Regions from separate parts of the Roseibium sp. RP-7 genome, predicted to be linked through region 1. Evidence: riboswitches for the same ligand, from Rfam matches in the RefSeq annotation. Region 1 holds a riboswitch; each other region holds the start of a gene.
The links. Region 1 has a riboswitch for cobalamin ahead of ACVDG9_RS16035 (energy-coupling factor ABC transporter permease). Riboswitches for the same ligand answer to the same signal wherever they lie in the genome.

Region 1 (4,238 bases):
AGATTGTCGGTTCTGAAGCGCTGCTGCGCTGGAACGATGCCGAACTCGGATCCGTACCGCCCTACAAGTTCATTCCCGTGGCAGAAGAATGCGGTCTGATCGTTCCGATCGGAGAATTCGTGCTGGCATCCGCGCTCTCCGACATGAAATCCCTGCACCGGCAGAATGTCGATGTATCTGTCGCCGTGAACGTTGCGCCCGCGCAGCTGCAGGCGAAGGGATTTACCGGCAGAATGCTCGGGATCATTGGCGAGAGCGGGTTCTCGACGGAGAAGCTGGAACTGGAAGTGACGGAATCGAGTCTTGTCGACTATTCGCAGAACCTTCTGGATCAGATCCTGCCGATCAAGAAAGAAGGGGTCAAATTTGCAATCGACGACTTCGGCACCGGCTATTCCTCGCTGCACAGTCTCGCAAGCATGCCATTCGACACGCTGAAGATCGACCGGTCCTTCATCATGGACATTGCCAATTGCGAGGATCGACGGACCATCGTCGAGCTGATCCTGATGCTGGCGAGGCAGCTCAATCTCAACACAGTTTCCGAAGGGGTCGAGACCCAGTTGCAGATGGATTACATCAATCTGTGGGGTGGGACGCTCGGCCAGGGCTACTTGTGGAGCCCGGCAGTGCCGTTCGGCGAGTTCTCGCGAATGGTCATGAAGCGGGAAGAAGAGGCGAATGCGGCCGAGCCCTGGAGGCAGGCAGCCTCCTGAACTCCGATGAGGGATGTCCTGATGGCTGTATGTGCCTAGTCGTGTACGTCGACCAGACCTTCAAACAGAGCGCTCTTTGATCCGTCGGACAGGCATTCCACGGTCAGCGCCTCCGTGAAGGCCTGCTGGTCAGAGGCTTCGACGGGGCTTTCTGCGAGTAGCGTCAGGATCTCGTTGCCGAGGCGCAACAGCTCCGGACGGACATCCTTGATCAGGTCGGGTACGTTCTGCGGACGAGCTTCACCGCTCTCCCAGCGTTCGATCCAGCAGGTTTGGATGTCCTTGGCCGCATCGATCTGCGCCTGGAAAAACAAGGTGACATTGTCAGCCGACAGGCCGTTTTCGACTGCCTTTTCGCGGGCAGCATCCAGCACCACCTTTTCCCTCGGCAGATCCTCGACAGGTTTGTCGTTATCCGCTTTCCAGGCTGCAACCGACTGCATGAACGACAGACGTTCGTTGATGGCGCCGAACAGCTTGTCAGGTGCCGCCCAGCCAGGAGTGACGGTGGCAGCAAGGAGAGATACCGCAAGAGCGGTCAGGGGAATCGATTTCAACATGGCCGAAGACTTTCACAGGTCACCGCCTGCGGCAAGTCTTTGGTTGTGGTCTACTTCTTTTCAACCGAGCGGCTGATCTCGGTGATCACGCCGAATGCGACGGCGGCCATGATCTTCAATAGTCCGCTGTCGAGCGCCTGTTCGCGTGTCAGATTGCCAAGGAAAAAACCCGGTCTTGGTTCAGTGACTGCACCAAGAGTAACGCCGGCCAGAAGTGCCAGCTGAATGCAGCCAAGGAAAAAGACGACACCAGCGATAAGCGTTCCCAATTTGGTAAAGGGCATTGCAAACTCTCATGATGTGCTTTGTATGCGAGTGAGGTTATCTTTCGTTAGGGTTTCTGCAAGTAAAAATCACAATTACCCTAAATACAGAAAAGTTTAATAAACAACGGTTTTGATTTTCATCTTTGATTGGGTGCTTCAAAGGTCAGATTTTTCAGGTGGCTGACGCAATTTCCTGAAGAAGTGTTTTGAGATCTGAAGCTTGTCGGTGTTGAGAATCAGGCTGATTTCGGCGGGATCTTCAGGCGGCAAAATTTCGGTGCAATGTCGCATTCAGACCGAATATGGCGAAAATTCGCTTGCAGAATATCGCCAATCCTTGCAAATCTAGACGATGCGATGGTTTCGCCCGAACAAGCGTAAGGGCGGATGAAATGGGAACACGGTGAGGCGTACCCAACAGGGACCAATACCGTGGCTGCCCCCGCAACTGTATGCGACGAGCAAAGCCCTTCAAGCCACTGGATCGATCCGGGAAGGCGGGCAGCGCAGAGACTCGCGAGCCAGGAAACCTGCCATCCAGCGGTCCCATCGGGGCCGGTTCACACCATCTGCTCGCGCACGGAGGGTGCGCAAAGGAGAAATGACATGCATATCGAACCGGGCATCGTCGACGGTGCCAAAATCGTACTCAGCTACGGTACCGCGGCTGCTTCCTTCGGCCTTCTGGGCAAAATGGCTCTCGACACGATCCGCAAAAGCGGCGTTCTCAGCCTTGCCGTCCGCTCCGTCATCACGACGGTTGCCGTATTCTGCTTCTTCGAAATCCTGCCGCATTATCCGGTCGGTGTTTCCGAAGTGCACTTTATCCTGGGCTCCACCCTGTTCCTGATGTTCGGCGCTGGTCCGGCAGCAATCGGCCTCGCTGCAGGCCTTCTGCTCCAGGGGACGCTGGTTGCTCCTTTCGACCTGCCGCAGTACGGCATCAACGTCACCACGCTGCTCGTGCCGCTGTGGGCTGTCAGCATGCTGGCAAACCGCATCATTCCGGATAAGACCGCCTATGTTGACGTTTCCTACGTTCAGGCACTGGCTCTTTCCACCACGTTCCAGGCCGGTATCGTTGGCTGGGTTGCTTTCTGGGCATTCTACGGCCAGGGCTTCGGTGCCGAGAACATGGCTTCCGTCGGTTCCTTCGGCTTTGCCTACATGCTGGTGATCCTGGGCGAGCCGCTGGCTGATCTGGCTGTTCTGGCCGCTGCCAAGACACTGGCACCGCTGACCCGGAACCTTGCTTTCGAAAATCGGCTGCACAACGCGGCTTAAGTCTTCGGGCTTTTGCCGAAATCAAGTCACGAAGGGCGGCCTTGGGGCCGCCCTTTTTGTTTGTCGTTCCGACGCCTTGACAACGAACAATCAGAGCTTCGTTGCCTCGGTGGAGCGGATCTTCTTCCAGTTGGCTTCCGCCTTGGTGATCGTACCGGACTGGTCTTTCTGGAACTCGCGGAAGATGGCCTCGTTCAGGAACAGATAAAGCTTGCCGTCCACAACAGCCGCGAACTGCGGATCGCCGTCGAACTTCTTGCCGACTGAAACACCGAAGGTGCAGAAGCCGCCGTTTTGCGGCAAGTACTGATCCGGATGCGCGGTGAAGGCATCCATGGCTTCCTGGGATGCGAAGTAATAGGCAACACCGTCGTGGACGGCCGTATATTGCGCGGTTCCGTCAATCCGGTTGCCCAGGCTGACAAAAGCCACGGGATCGACACCATGAAGACCGAGCGGGCTGCCGGCGGCCGTCAGGCCACTGGAGGTGTTGTATTCGTCCGCGGCCATTGCCGGGGCAGAGAGAGCGGCAAGAGACAGCAGCGTTGCGGCAATGGCGGATTTCATCAAGGACATGTTCTACTCCTGAAAGGGTATGAAGGTTGAAGGCCGGATTTGCTCCGGTGCCTCTACCTTGCGTCCGAAGCTCAGGCGTCTCCATGTTCGCAAGTTCCCGAGGATTTGCAGATCGTCCGGATTGCAGTTCAAAAAAAGACACCGGCGCGAGGGCCGGTGTCATTGTGCGTTGACGGGGGCTGTCAAGCGGCCTGAGCAACCGTTTCCTGCGGTTTGGCAAGGCTGACCACTGTCAGAACGGCAATGGCGTTGACCAGGTAATAGGCGAAGTCGAGTCCGGTGAAGCCGAGTGCGAAGGGAGCTGCCAGGAACACGATGCCGACGGCAAAATCGACCGCCAGATGAACCGAATACGGCAGAATGCGGATGATGCCGGTCTGGTGATCCGTCAGGATCGTCAGGGCCAGGGCTGCAAAGCCTGTCAGGAAGGATAGCCAGAAGGCGATCGGGTTGGATTGGCCGAGATCAAGGAATACGGGCAGGGCAATAAGGCCGATCGCGACGGGATAATCGAGATAGGCGTGCATGGTCTTGGTGACGAAGCGAACAGACATCTTTCAAGTGCTCCAGGTTGGTTTCCTGCGGGCGGATTGCCCACGAGCCCAAAGATGTTGGTCGACTTCGGTTCTATCCATGCATGAAAGTCCCTGAAAATTGACCGATCGTCCGGGAGCCTTGCGCTTTGCGGTGTTGAGGCAAAAATGCGGGAATGAGACTTCAACCGGAACCGGCCTTTCATGAAACATGACGCCCTGACCCAGATCCTGGATGCCTTGAAGCTACGGGGATCCGTCTATTTCCATACCTGCTTTTCGCCGCCCTGGGCTGTGCGGGTG
Region 2 (4,238 bases), on a different contig from region 1:
GATCCGGCGCGTCTGGCTGGCGAGAATGTGCATGCTTGGTCTTTATTTCCAGCTTCTATCCAGCGTGTCAGGCAGCAGCCGTCAATTCACCCAGCAGGCCACGAACCGCAGTCAGGTCGAGGCCCTTCAAACCGATCACGACCAGTCTGCCGCTGCTCTCAGCGCCGGCGGCGAACCAGGTTTCGACACGCGGTCCGACAGCTTGAACCATTGCAGGTGCTGCCTTGCCCTCGATTTTTACAGCCCCCTTGATGCGCAGGACGCCTTTTTGCGCCATGGCTTCCAGAACCTTTGCCTCTGCATCTTTCAGGCTGGCGAAAGATGAGACAGCCAGCACGTGACTTTCAAAATCATCGTGATGGTGATGATCGTGATGATGGTCGTCATGGTGATGATCATGATCATCATCGTGGTCATGGTCGTGGTCGTGATCATCATGATGGTGATGATGCTCGTGCCGATCTGCCATATCGTCCTCGGCAGCAGAGCCCCTGCCGAGCAGAACTTCAATCGGAAGCGTGCCTTTTTCGGATGTCACCACGTGAACCGCCGGACGAACATCGGCGGCGATCTTCTCATGCACCTGTTTCAAAGCGTCTTCGGAGACGAGATCAGCCTTGTTCAGAACGACGAGGTCTGCGCAACGCAATTGGTCGTGAAAGAGTTCTTCAACAGGACTGTCATGATCAAGAGCCTCGTCGGCGGCACGCTGCGCGGCAAGTGCATCTTCATCAAGTGCGATCCGGCCTTCGGCGAGTGCTGCAGCATCCAGCACCGTGACAACACCATCTACCGTTACCTTCGGCTTGACGCTCGGCCAGGAGAAAGCGCGAACGAGCGGCTGCGGCAGAGCCAGGCCAGAGGTTTCGATAACAATATGCTCCGGCGGATTGTCCCGCGCGAGCAGCATTTCCATGGTTGGCAGGAAATCGTCGGCAACGGTGCAACATATGCAGCCATTGGTAAGCTCAACCACCTCTTCCGCGGCGCAATCGGGATCAGCGCATCCATTCACCAGGGAACCGTCGAAGCCCATGTCCCCAAACTCATTGACAATAAGGGCAATGCGTTTGCCATTGGCATTGGTAAGCAAATTGCGGATCAGCGTGGTCTTGCCTGCTCCGAGAAACCCAGTGACGATCGTTGCCGGAATTTTTGCGCCCGGCTGCAGGGATGAAGTGGTCATAATTTGATATCCGGTTGTGATGTGGGTTTCAAAAGTATCGGCAGGCCCGCAGCAACGAAGACGACCTGTTGGCACCTATGCGCCATATCCTGGTTCAGTCGTCCCTGCACATCGCGGAACGACCTCGACAGACGGTTCTCCGGCACGATCCCCATACCAACTTCGTTGGAAACGAAAACGCACGGCCCCTGAAGACCCTTCAGAACCGCGCAAAGCCGCGCCGTTTCGGCGGGAATGTCCTTGTCTGCAAACAGCAGGTTCGACAGCCACAGGGTCAGGCAGTCAACAAGAACCACCCGGTCTTGCCTGCATTCGTTTTCAAGCACGGCCGCAAGTTCGAGCTGTTCTTCCACGGTGAGCCAAGACGGGCCGCGTTGATCTTTATGAGCGGCGATCCGGCTGGCCATTTCATCGTCGTGGGCAGCACCAGTCGCGATATAAATTTTTTGCAGACCGGTTTCATGGACAAGCTTTTCCGCGAACCGGCTTTTTCCGGAGCGGGCACCGCCGAGGACCAGCGTCGTCCTCTCGCCGTTTGAATGCGTCATTCCTTCTCCCAGCCGTCCGCCCGACAGCGCCATAGGGTTGACAATGTGACGGCCGGTCTCCTGGCTTGCGGCTCAGCGCGGTCTGTACCCCTTCCCGGCCCCATCAGGACGCCAGTGGTTTTCGTACAGCCACTCACCGCTCACAGTTGCGGGGGCAGCTCCGGATCTGGACTTGAAAAAGACCGCACCGGATTCCCGTTTCATCCGGATCAGGCAAGGCCTTTTCCGGAACCGTCGGTTTCTTCCTAAACGTATCTTGAGGCCGACACAAGCAGCAGAAAGTCGCTGACGGCTAACCTTGAAAATCGGCCAGGCAATCAAGACGGACGCCTTCTTGCGCCAAAGTCAGAAAAAGGCACAGCCGATTTAGTCTGCCCGGGGTGTTCCAATCGTCGCGAAACGTAGGGTTTTCCAAGCTCGACAGAACACCTAGCCATCTGAAATATATCGAGTTTTCCACACCGAGATCAAAAAAATGACGGCTTGATGAAAAAAACGCCCTCGGGGGCTTGGCAAACGGATCAAGCCTTTGATATACGCATCTCCATCGACGGGGCGGCAACGCGCTGGCCCCGAGCGTGGTGATCCCCAGTAGCTCAGTTGGTAGAGCAAGCGACTGTTAATCGCTGGGTCGCTGGTTCGAGTCCGGCCTGGGGAGCCATCACCACCTCTTCTTAATCCTCCCGAATGCTGTATTTCTGAAGGCTGGGACACCGTTCAGTGTCCGGGTTGATCTTATTCACGTTTGATCTTGCAGCAATCTGCACCGCCTCAAAAATCGACAGCCATTTGATGCGAGCGCGTCTTTCGCAGCAGTAACGTTCCGCACCATCTTCCTAAACAACATTTCCTGGGTACGTTTATAGCGAAGATTGCGCCTCCAGTGGCTCTGTGTTGTTGAGTAGCGCTTCTTGATAAAGCTTCAGGTTGCTCCTATCGTGATTTTTCCAAAGGGAGCATCATGGAAAATCGCAGCAAAATCCAGCACCCCTGAACCCGCAAATCTTCAAATGCGTGGTACCTTTTATGAGCGGCGACAACACACACACCATTGCCACCGTAACCGCAGCACCAGGTTATGCCGAATTTCTTGAAGCCTACTGCGACAAGGAACAGCCCCTGCTGATAAAAGGTCTAGCGAAAAACTGGCCTGCGCGGGAAAGGTGGCAATCCGGCCGATTACGAGCAGAACTCCATACGCTGCCAAAGGTCCGCGACAGAGGTGTCTTTTTCGTCAGCCGCTCCCCCGTACTCGAACAAGATATCGAGATGCCGGATTTCCTGAAGGAGATCCTCGCGTCCGATCGGATAATGCAAGATTCCGTTGCCTGGAGATTCTGGATCAACAGCAGGAACAACCGGACAGAGTTCCACTACGATACCAACGCCGAGAATGTCATCACCGTACAGGTGAAGGGCCGTAAGGAATGGGTACTGGTTTCGCCCGAAACACCGTTACCGTGCTACCCGTTCACCAACTTCTCTTTACTGAAAGACGAAGAGCGATTGCTTCGGAACAAGCGATTCTACAAATTCGATCTGGAGGAAGGTGATCTTCTCTATCTGCCTCCCCATTGGTACCACCGGGTGGTTGCCAAGGAAGACGAGAACATCAACATCAATTGGACTTTCACGAAACGCGAAACCTCGGTCATCTCGAAGGAATTCAAGCGTGACATGGAGCGGTGCGGCCTGCTGCATTCATTCAAGAACAGTGATTCAGCGCTGGTTCGGCGCTGTTACGAAACCGCTATCCGCGCCCTTCCAAATGTTGGCGGTATTGGCTGGGGTCTGAAATCGTTCATTTCATCGCCCTACAAGCCAAGCCGCGGAGCGTTGGTCAGCCGCTTCTTCAAGGAATTGCTGCAAATACCGAATACACTGCTGACACTTCCAAACGTTCGCTCAACGCTGAAAAAGGTCGACAAGACCTAACCGGCGAACGCGCTGCCAATCCCTCAAGTTTGGTGCGGTATGTAGACCACCAGCATATATGCCGGGCTACGTATTCGAGAATTGCTCTCCCGCAATCCATACGCCCTCGACCTCATAGGAATTGCCAAGCTGTACGAAGTCAGCCGGATAGCCTTCTTCGAAACGACCGAGCGGGCGCCCGAGAACGTCCGCAGGATCACTGGTCGCCATTGCAAGAGCAGCTTCGACCGGAAGCTCGAGTGTACCGGTGAGAAACTTCAAGGACGCCGGCAAATCTATATCGGCGCCGGCAAGCGTGCCGTCTTCGAGGGTCAATGTGCCATCGCGGCGAAAGATTTCCCGACCTCCGAGAAAGAAGGACGTAACATCGGTGCCGGTCTGGGACATGGCGTCGGTAACGATAAAGATCCTGCCCGGGCCAGTCTTTGACTTGAGCGCAACCCGCATCGCGACCGGGTCGACATGGACACCATCAGCAATGATGCCCACGTTGAGCGCGCCCAGATCGAGCGCGGCGCCCACAAGGCCGGGTTCGCGGTGTTGCAACGGGCTCATGGCGTTAAAAAGAT
Region 3 (4,238 bases), 190 kb from region 1:
CGAATGCCATCAGCGGAACGGTCATCAGCCCCAGGAAAAGACCAGTATGCAACAGCGCAAGAATGGCGCCAGCCGCTGCACCGGACGAAATGCCGAGCAGATGCGGATCGGCCAGTGGATTGCGCGTGACGGACTGCAGAGCGGCGCCGACAACGGCCAGACCAGCGCCGACAAACCCGGCCAGCAGCGCCCGCGGAAACCGGATCTCCCAGACGATAGCCTCCCGGCCCTTGGACCAGTCAATCGCGAACAGATCCGGCATCACACCGTTGGCCAGGATCTTGAAGACAGTACCACCCGGGATCGCCACCGCACCCGCACCGATGGCGGCTACAATGGAAATAGCCAGCACCAGCACGCCGGCCAGAAGCAATACCCCATTCCCCCGCAACCGGCGTAGGCCAGCGCTTTTGTCCGTGAGCACGCTCATGCGGGCCCGTCGTTTCTGCCTGCAACGGCAGTTCGAAGCATTTTCTGCAAGGCTCACTCTCCCCAAAACGCTTCGGTGAGCTTTCCGATGGCCTTGAGGTTCCGCGGCCCCGGGGTTGCCTCGACATAGTCCAGCACGACAAACCGGTCGTTCTTGACGGCTGCAATATTGGCCAGAGCGGGATTGTGTTTCATGAAGTCGCGTTTCTGGTCAGCCGTCACTTCGCCGTAGTTGACGATCACGACCATGTCCGGGTCTTTTTCCACCACGGTTTCCCAGTCGACGGTCGCCCAGCTCTTTTCAAAATCGTCCATCACGTTGACGCCGCCGGCTGCCTCGATAAGCGCTGTCGGCATGGCATATCGTCCGGCGGTGAAGGGCTTGTCCTCGCCGCTGTCATAGACAAAGACCCGCAACGGCTCTTCACCAGCAGGCACCGTTGCCGCGATCCGGTCCAGCTCCAGTTTGTAGGCCGCAACAAGATCGTGGGCGGTGTCTTCAACACCGAAGATCTTTCCGAGGTTGAGGAGGTCGTTATAGAGATCCTGCAGGGACGCCTTCGGCTTGTCTCCGATATGAATGCAGGATTCGGTCAGCTCGTAGACCTTGATGCCGAACGGCTCCAGCGTTTCAGGCGTCACTTCACCGCCCACCTTCATGCCGTAGTTCCAGCCGGCGAAGAAGAAATCGGCGTCGGCCCCAATCAGCACTTCCTTGCTCGGATATTTCGACGCGAGTTCGGGAAGTTCGGCAACTCCCTCACGCATCTCCGCGTCCAGCGTCTTCCAGCCTGAAATGCCGGTATAACCAACCATGCGGTCGCGCAGGCCAAGTACCAGCATCATCTCGGTCAGGTTGACGTCATTCGAAACGGCTGCTTTTGGCGGCGAGTCGAAGGTCACCGTACGGTTGCAGCTTTCCACGCTCGTCTGCGCTAATGCCGGAACAGACAGAAAGGTGAGCGCGAGGCTCAGGGCAATCTTTTTCATTTTAAGTCTCCAGAAATTCAAAGATGGAAGGTCAGGTAGCGCTCGCGGCTGGCAGACAGTTGCTCCAGACGGACCTGTACCGAATAGGCTTGCTCAATGTTGCCGGGGGTCAGCACCGTCTCCGGCATTCCCTGGGCAACCAGTCGGCCCTCATGCAACAGCAAGACCTTGTCGCAGACACGGCTTGCCAGGTTGAGGTCGTGCAGGCTGGTGACAATGGTAATGTCCAGATCGGCAATCAGCTCGACGATCTCGAGCTGATGACGGATATCCAGATGGTTCGTCGGCTCATCCAGCACCAGAAGCCTTGGTTCTTGCGCCAGCGCCCGGGCCACCATCACCCGTTGCCTTTCCCCCCCGGACAATGTGCCGAAGGCTCTTTTTGCATAGGACAGCAGATCCATTTTCCCGAGACAGTCATCGACGATCTCGGCGTCCCGCTTGCCTGCGCCGGCAATACCGGTTGCATGGGGACGCCGGCCGAGTGTGACGATCTCGCGCACGGTCAAGGCAAAATCGGTCGGCTGCTCCTGAAGCACGGCGGCGATCGTTTTGGCGGCCTCCCTGGCACTGATGTGCCAGAGATCCGTGCCATCCAGAAGGATTTCGCCCGTTTTCGGTTTCAGGAAACGATAGAGCAGCCGCAACAGGGTGGATTTGCCGGCACCATTGGCGCCGGCAATTCCAAGTACCTCACCGGCAGGCAGATCGAAGCTGAGCGGATGCAGAATGGTTTTGCCCTGCCCCGTCTTCCAGCTGACCTCCCGGACAAACAGATCGACCCCCGTCATGAGAACGCCGTCCCGTCTGCTTCCGAGACGATCATCGCTGCCGGAAGCCGGCCTTGCGATGCGCTCCAGCGCTTGCCGTGGCTTTCCTCGGTTACCTCGCATCCATTTTCAATCTGGCGATACCGATTGGCGTAGTCGACCAGGTCGTCGATGTCCGTATCGTCCTCAATGTCCCCAAAGAGGTAGATCGCCTTGTCGGTGGCCTTGAATGCCAGCGTGCAAGGTCTCGAACAGCTCTCCATGTCGGCTGTTCCACTGATTTCGAATTCGTCTCCAACGACAGGCACTGCCTGTGCCATTGCGCTCTTCAGCTTGCAGATCAGCCCATATCCGGGATGGCAAGTCTGCCCATTGTGACGACAGGTCGTGCAGACAAATATCTTGTGCGGATCATTGCTCATGACGCGCCTCCACGGCTTCTGCCAGTGAACCGACAGCAGGCTGCGGAAAAGCAAAGGCATTGCTTTCCTCGTTGCACTGGGCACGGCCGGATCGGGAAGGTTTGGCACAATCATCATGTAATGTTATTACATTACCAATGTTCTTGCTGACAACAGATTTTTGCAACCCATCCGGAACCATCGCGCGCACTGCGCGCGCCGCCAGTGGATCAGCCTCGGTCAGGAGGTTGGCAAGTCTTGAGAATTCAGCAGAAAATTTCCGGTTCATATCGCCCTCCGCGATTTCGCGGGGCAGTCAGGAACCGAATGTGCAACTTTGCCGGCAGGTGCCGATTGGCCATGTCACTCACTCCTCCGGGGCACCCCGCCCGGGTTAAGGTTTGAAGGTGAAATGGCAGGTCTCCTGACTTGCGGGTCATTGCTTGCCTGATCCTTCCCGGGGTCTCCCCAGTGGCGCTTTCAGGTTTGCTCACCGCTCACAGTTGCGGGGGCAGTCACGGATTTGCAGCCTTTCGGGCTCGTCGCACCGTGTTCCCTTTTAATCCCGGTCCGGAGTTCGGAGTCGGGAACCATCTCTTCCTAAGTGCGCGAACGCCTGAAAAATGTCAAAGACTTTTGCGAGGCGCCGCTCTTGTCTGAAAGCACGACAGGATTGCCTGGAAGCGGAAACACCCAGCCGCCTCGGCAGTATTGACCCTTGCCTTCAAGGCTCAAAAATCTTACCTCCGATCCATGAAACAGGATGCCCTTCCCCCGCGCGCCGCAGCGCGCCCCCTCACCCTTGAGACCCACGGCATTACCCGCCAGGACGACTTCGCCTGGCTGAGGGCGGACAACTGGCAGGAGGTCATGAAAGACCCGTCCGTGCTGGATGCCGACATCCGCAGCTATCTGGAAGCGGAAAATGCCTATCACGAAGCGCAGATGGCACCGACGAAGGCTCTGCAGGAGAAGCTTTTTGCGGAGATGCGCGGCCGCATCAAGGAAGACGACAGCTCGGTTCCTGCGCCCGACGGACCCTTCGCTTACGGCCTCAAGTATGAAACCGGCGGCCAGCAACCGGTTTTCTTTCGCACCCCGCGTGACGGCGGCGCGGAAACGGTACTTCTCCATGGCGACAAGGAAGCCGAAGGAACGGCATATTTCCGGATCGGCGGCGTCAGCCAGTCGACGGATCACAAGCTCATCGCCTGGGCCTATGACGACAAGGGCTCGGAATATTATTCACTGAAGCTGCGCGACGCCCAGTCTGCCAAGGATTTCGACTACGCCATCGAGGATACGGGCGGCGGCGGCGTCTTCTCGGAAGACAGCCGCTATGTGTTCTACGTTCGCCTCGACGCCAACCACCGGCCATCGAAACTCTTCCGTCACGAAGTCGGTTCCGACCCGGCGAGCGACGTTCTCGTCTACGAGGAAAAGGATGCCGGCTTCTTCATGGGAGTCGGCAAGACCCAGTCCGGCGACACGATCGTCATCGACATTCATGATCACGAGACGTCCGAAGTCTGGATGATCCCGGCAACGGACCCGACCGCCGAACCGGTGCTTGTCGCAGAGCGCGAGACCGGTATCGAGTATTCCATCGACGATCACGGCGACACACTCTACATCCTGACCAACGCAG

Region 2: it holds a riboswitch for cobalamin, as region 1 does, so the genes downstream of both, cobU (bifunctional adenosylcobinamide kinase/adenosylcobinamide-phosphate guanylyltransferase) here and ACVDG9_RS16035 (energy-coupling factor ABC transporter permease) in region 1, are expected to answer to the same signal.
Region 3: it holds a riboswitch for cobalamin, as region 1 does, so the genes downstream of both, ACVDG9_RS15160 (hypothetical protein) here and ACVDG9_RS16035 (energy-coupling factor ABC transporter permease) in region 1, are expected to answer to the same signal.

Annotation. Positions count from the first base shown of each region.
Region 1 covers NZ_JBRKQA010000002.1:297,392-301,629, reverse strand. Annotated here, with positions in the region: gene ACVDG9_RS16050 (EAL domain-containing protein) at 1-716, shown strand, start outside; gene aroQ (gamma subclass chorismate mutase AroQ) at 752-1,276, opposite strand; gene ACVDG9_RS16040 (hypothetical protein) at 1,327-1,560, opposite strand; cobalamin riboswitch at 1,884-2,094, shown strand; gene ACVDG9_RS16035 (energy-coupling factor ABC transporter permease) at 2,149-2,826, shown strand; gene ACVDG9_RS16030 (YHS domain-containing (seleno)protein) at 2,917-3,402, opposite strand; gene ACVDG9_RS16025 (hypothetical protein) at 3,585-3,956, opposite strand; gene ACVDG9_RS16020 (AraC family transcriptional regulator) at 4,140-4,238, shown strand, end outside.
Region 2 covers NZ_JBRKQA010000001.1:2,581,714-2,585,951, reverse strand. Annotated here, with positions in the region: gene cobN (cobaltochelatase subunit CobN) at 1-33, opposite strand, end outside; gene cobW (cobalamin biosynthesis protein CobW) at 68-1,186, opposite strand; gene cobU (bifunctional adenosylcobinamide kinase/adenosylcobinamide-phosphate guanylyltransferase) at 1,183-1,734, opposite strand; cobalamin riboswitch at 1,768-1,985, opposite strand; tRNA gene ACVDG9_RS11655 (tRNA-Asn) at 2,320-2,395, shown strand; gene ACVDG9_RS11650 (cupin-like domain-containing protein) at 2,761-3,669, shown strand; gene nagA (N-acetylglucosamine-6-phosphate deacetylase) at 3,736-4,238, opposite strand, start outside.
Region 3 covers NZ_JBRKQA010000002.1:112,092-116,329, forward strand. Annotated here, with positions in the region: gene ACVDG9_RS15140 (FecCD family ABC transporter permease) at 1-430, opposite strand, end outside; gene ACVDG9_RS15145 (ABC transporter substrate-binding protein) at 484-1,419, opposite strand; gene ACVDG9_RS15150 (ABC transporter ATP-binding protein) at 1,437-2,210, opposite strand; gene ACVDG9_RS15155 (DUF1636 family protein) at 2,207-2,611, opposite strand; gene ACVDG9_RS15160 (hypothetical protein) at 2,601-2,879, opposite strand; cobalamin riboswitch at 2,988-3,200, opposite strand; gene ACVDG9_RS15165 (S9 family peptidase) at 3,344-4,238, shown strand, end outside.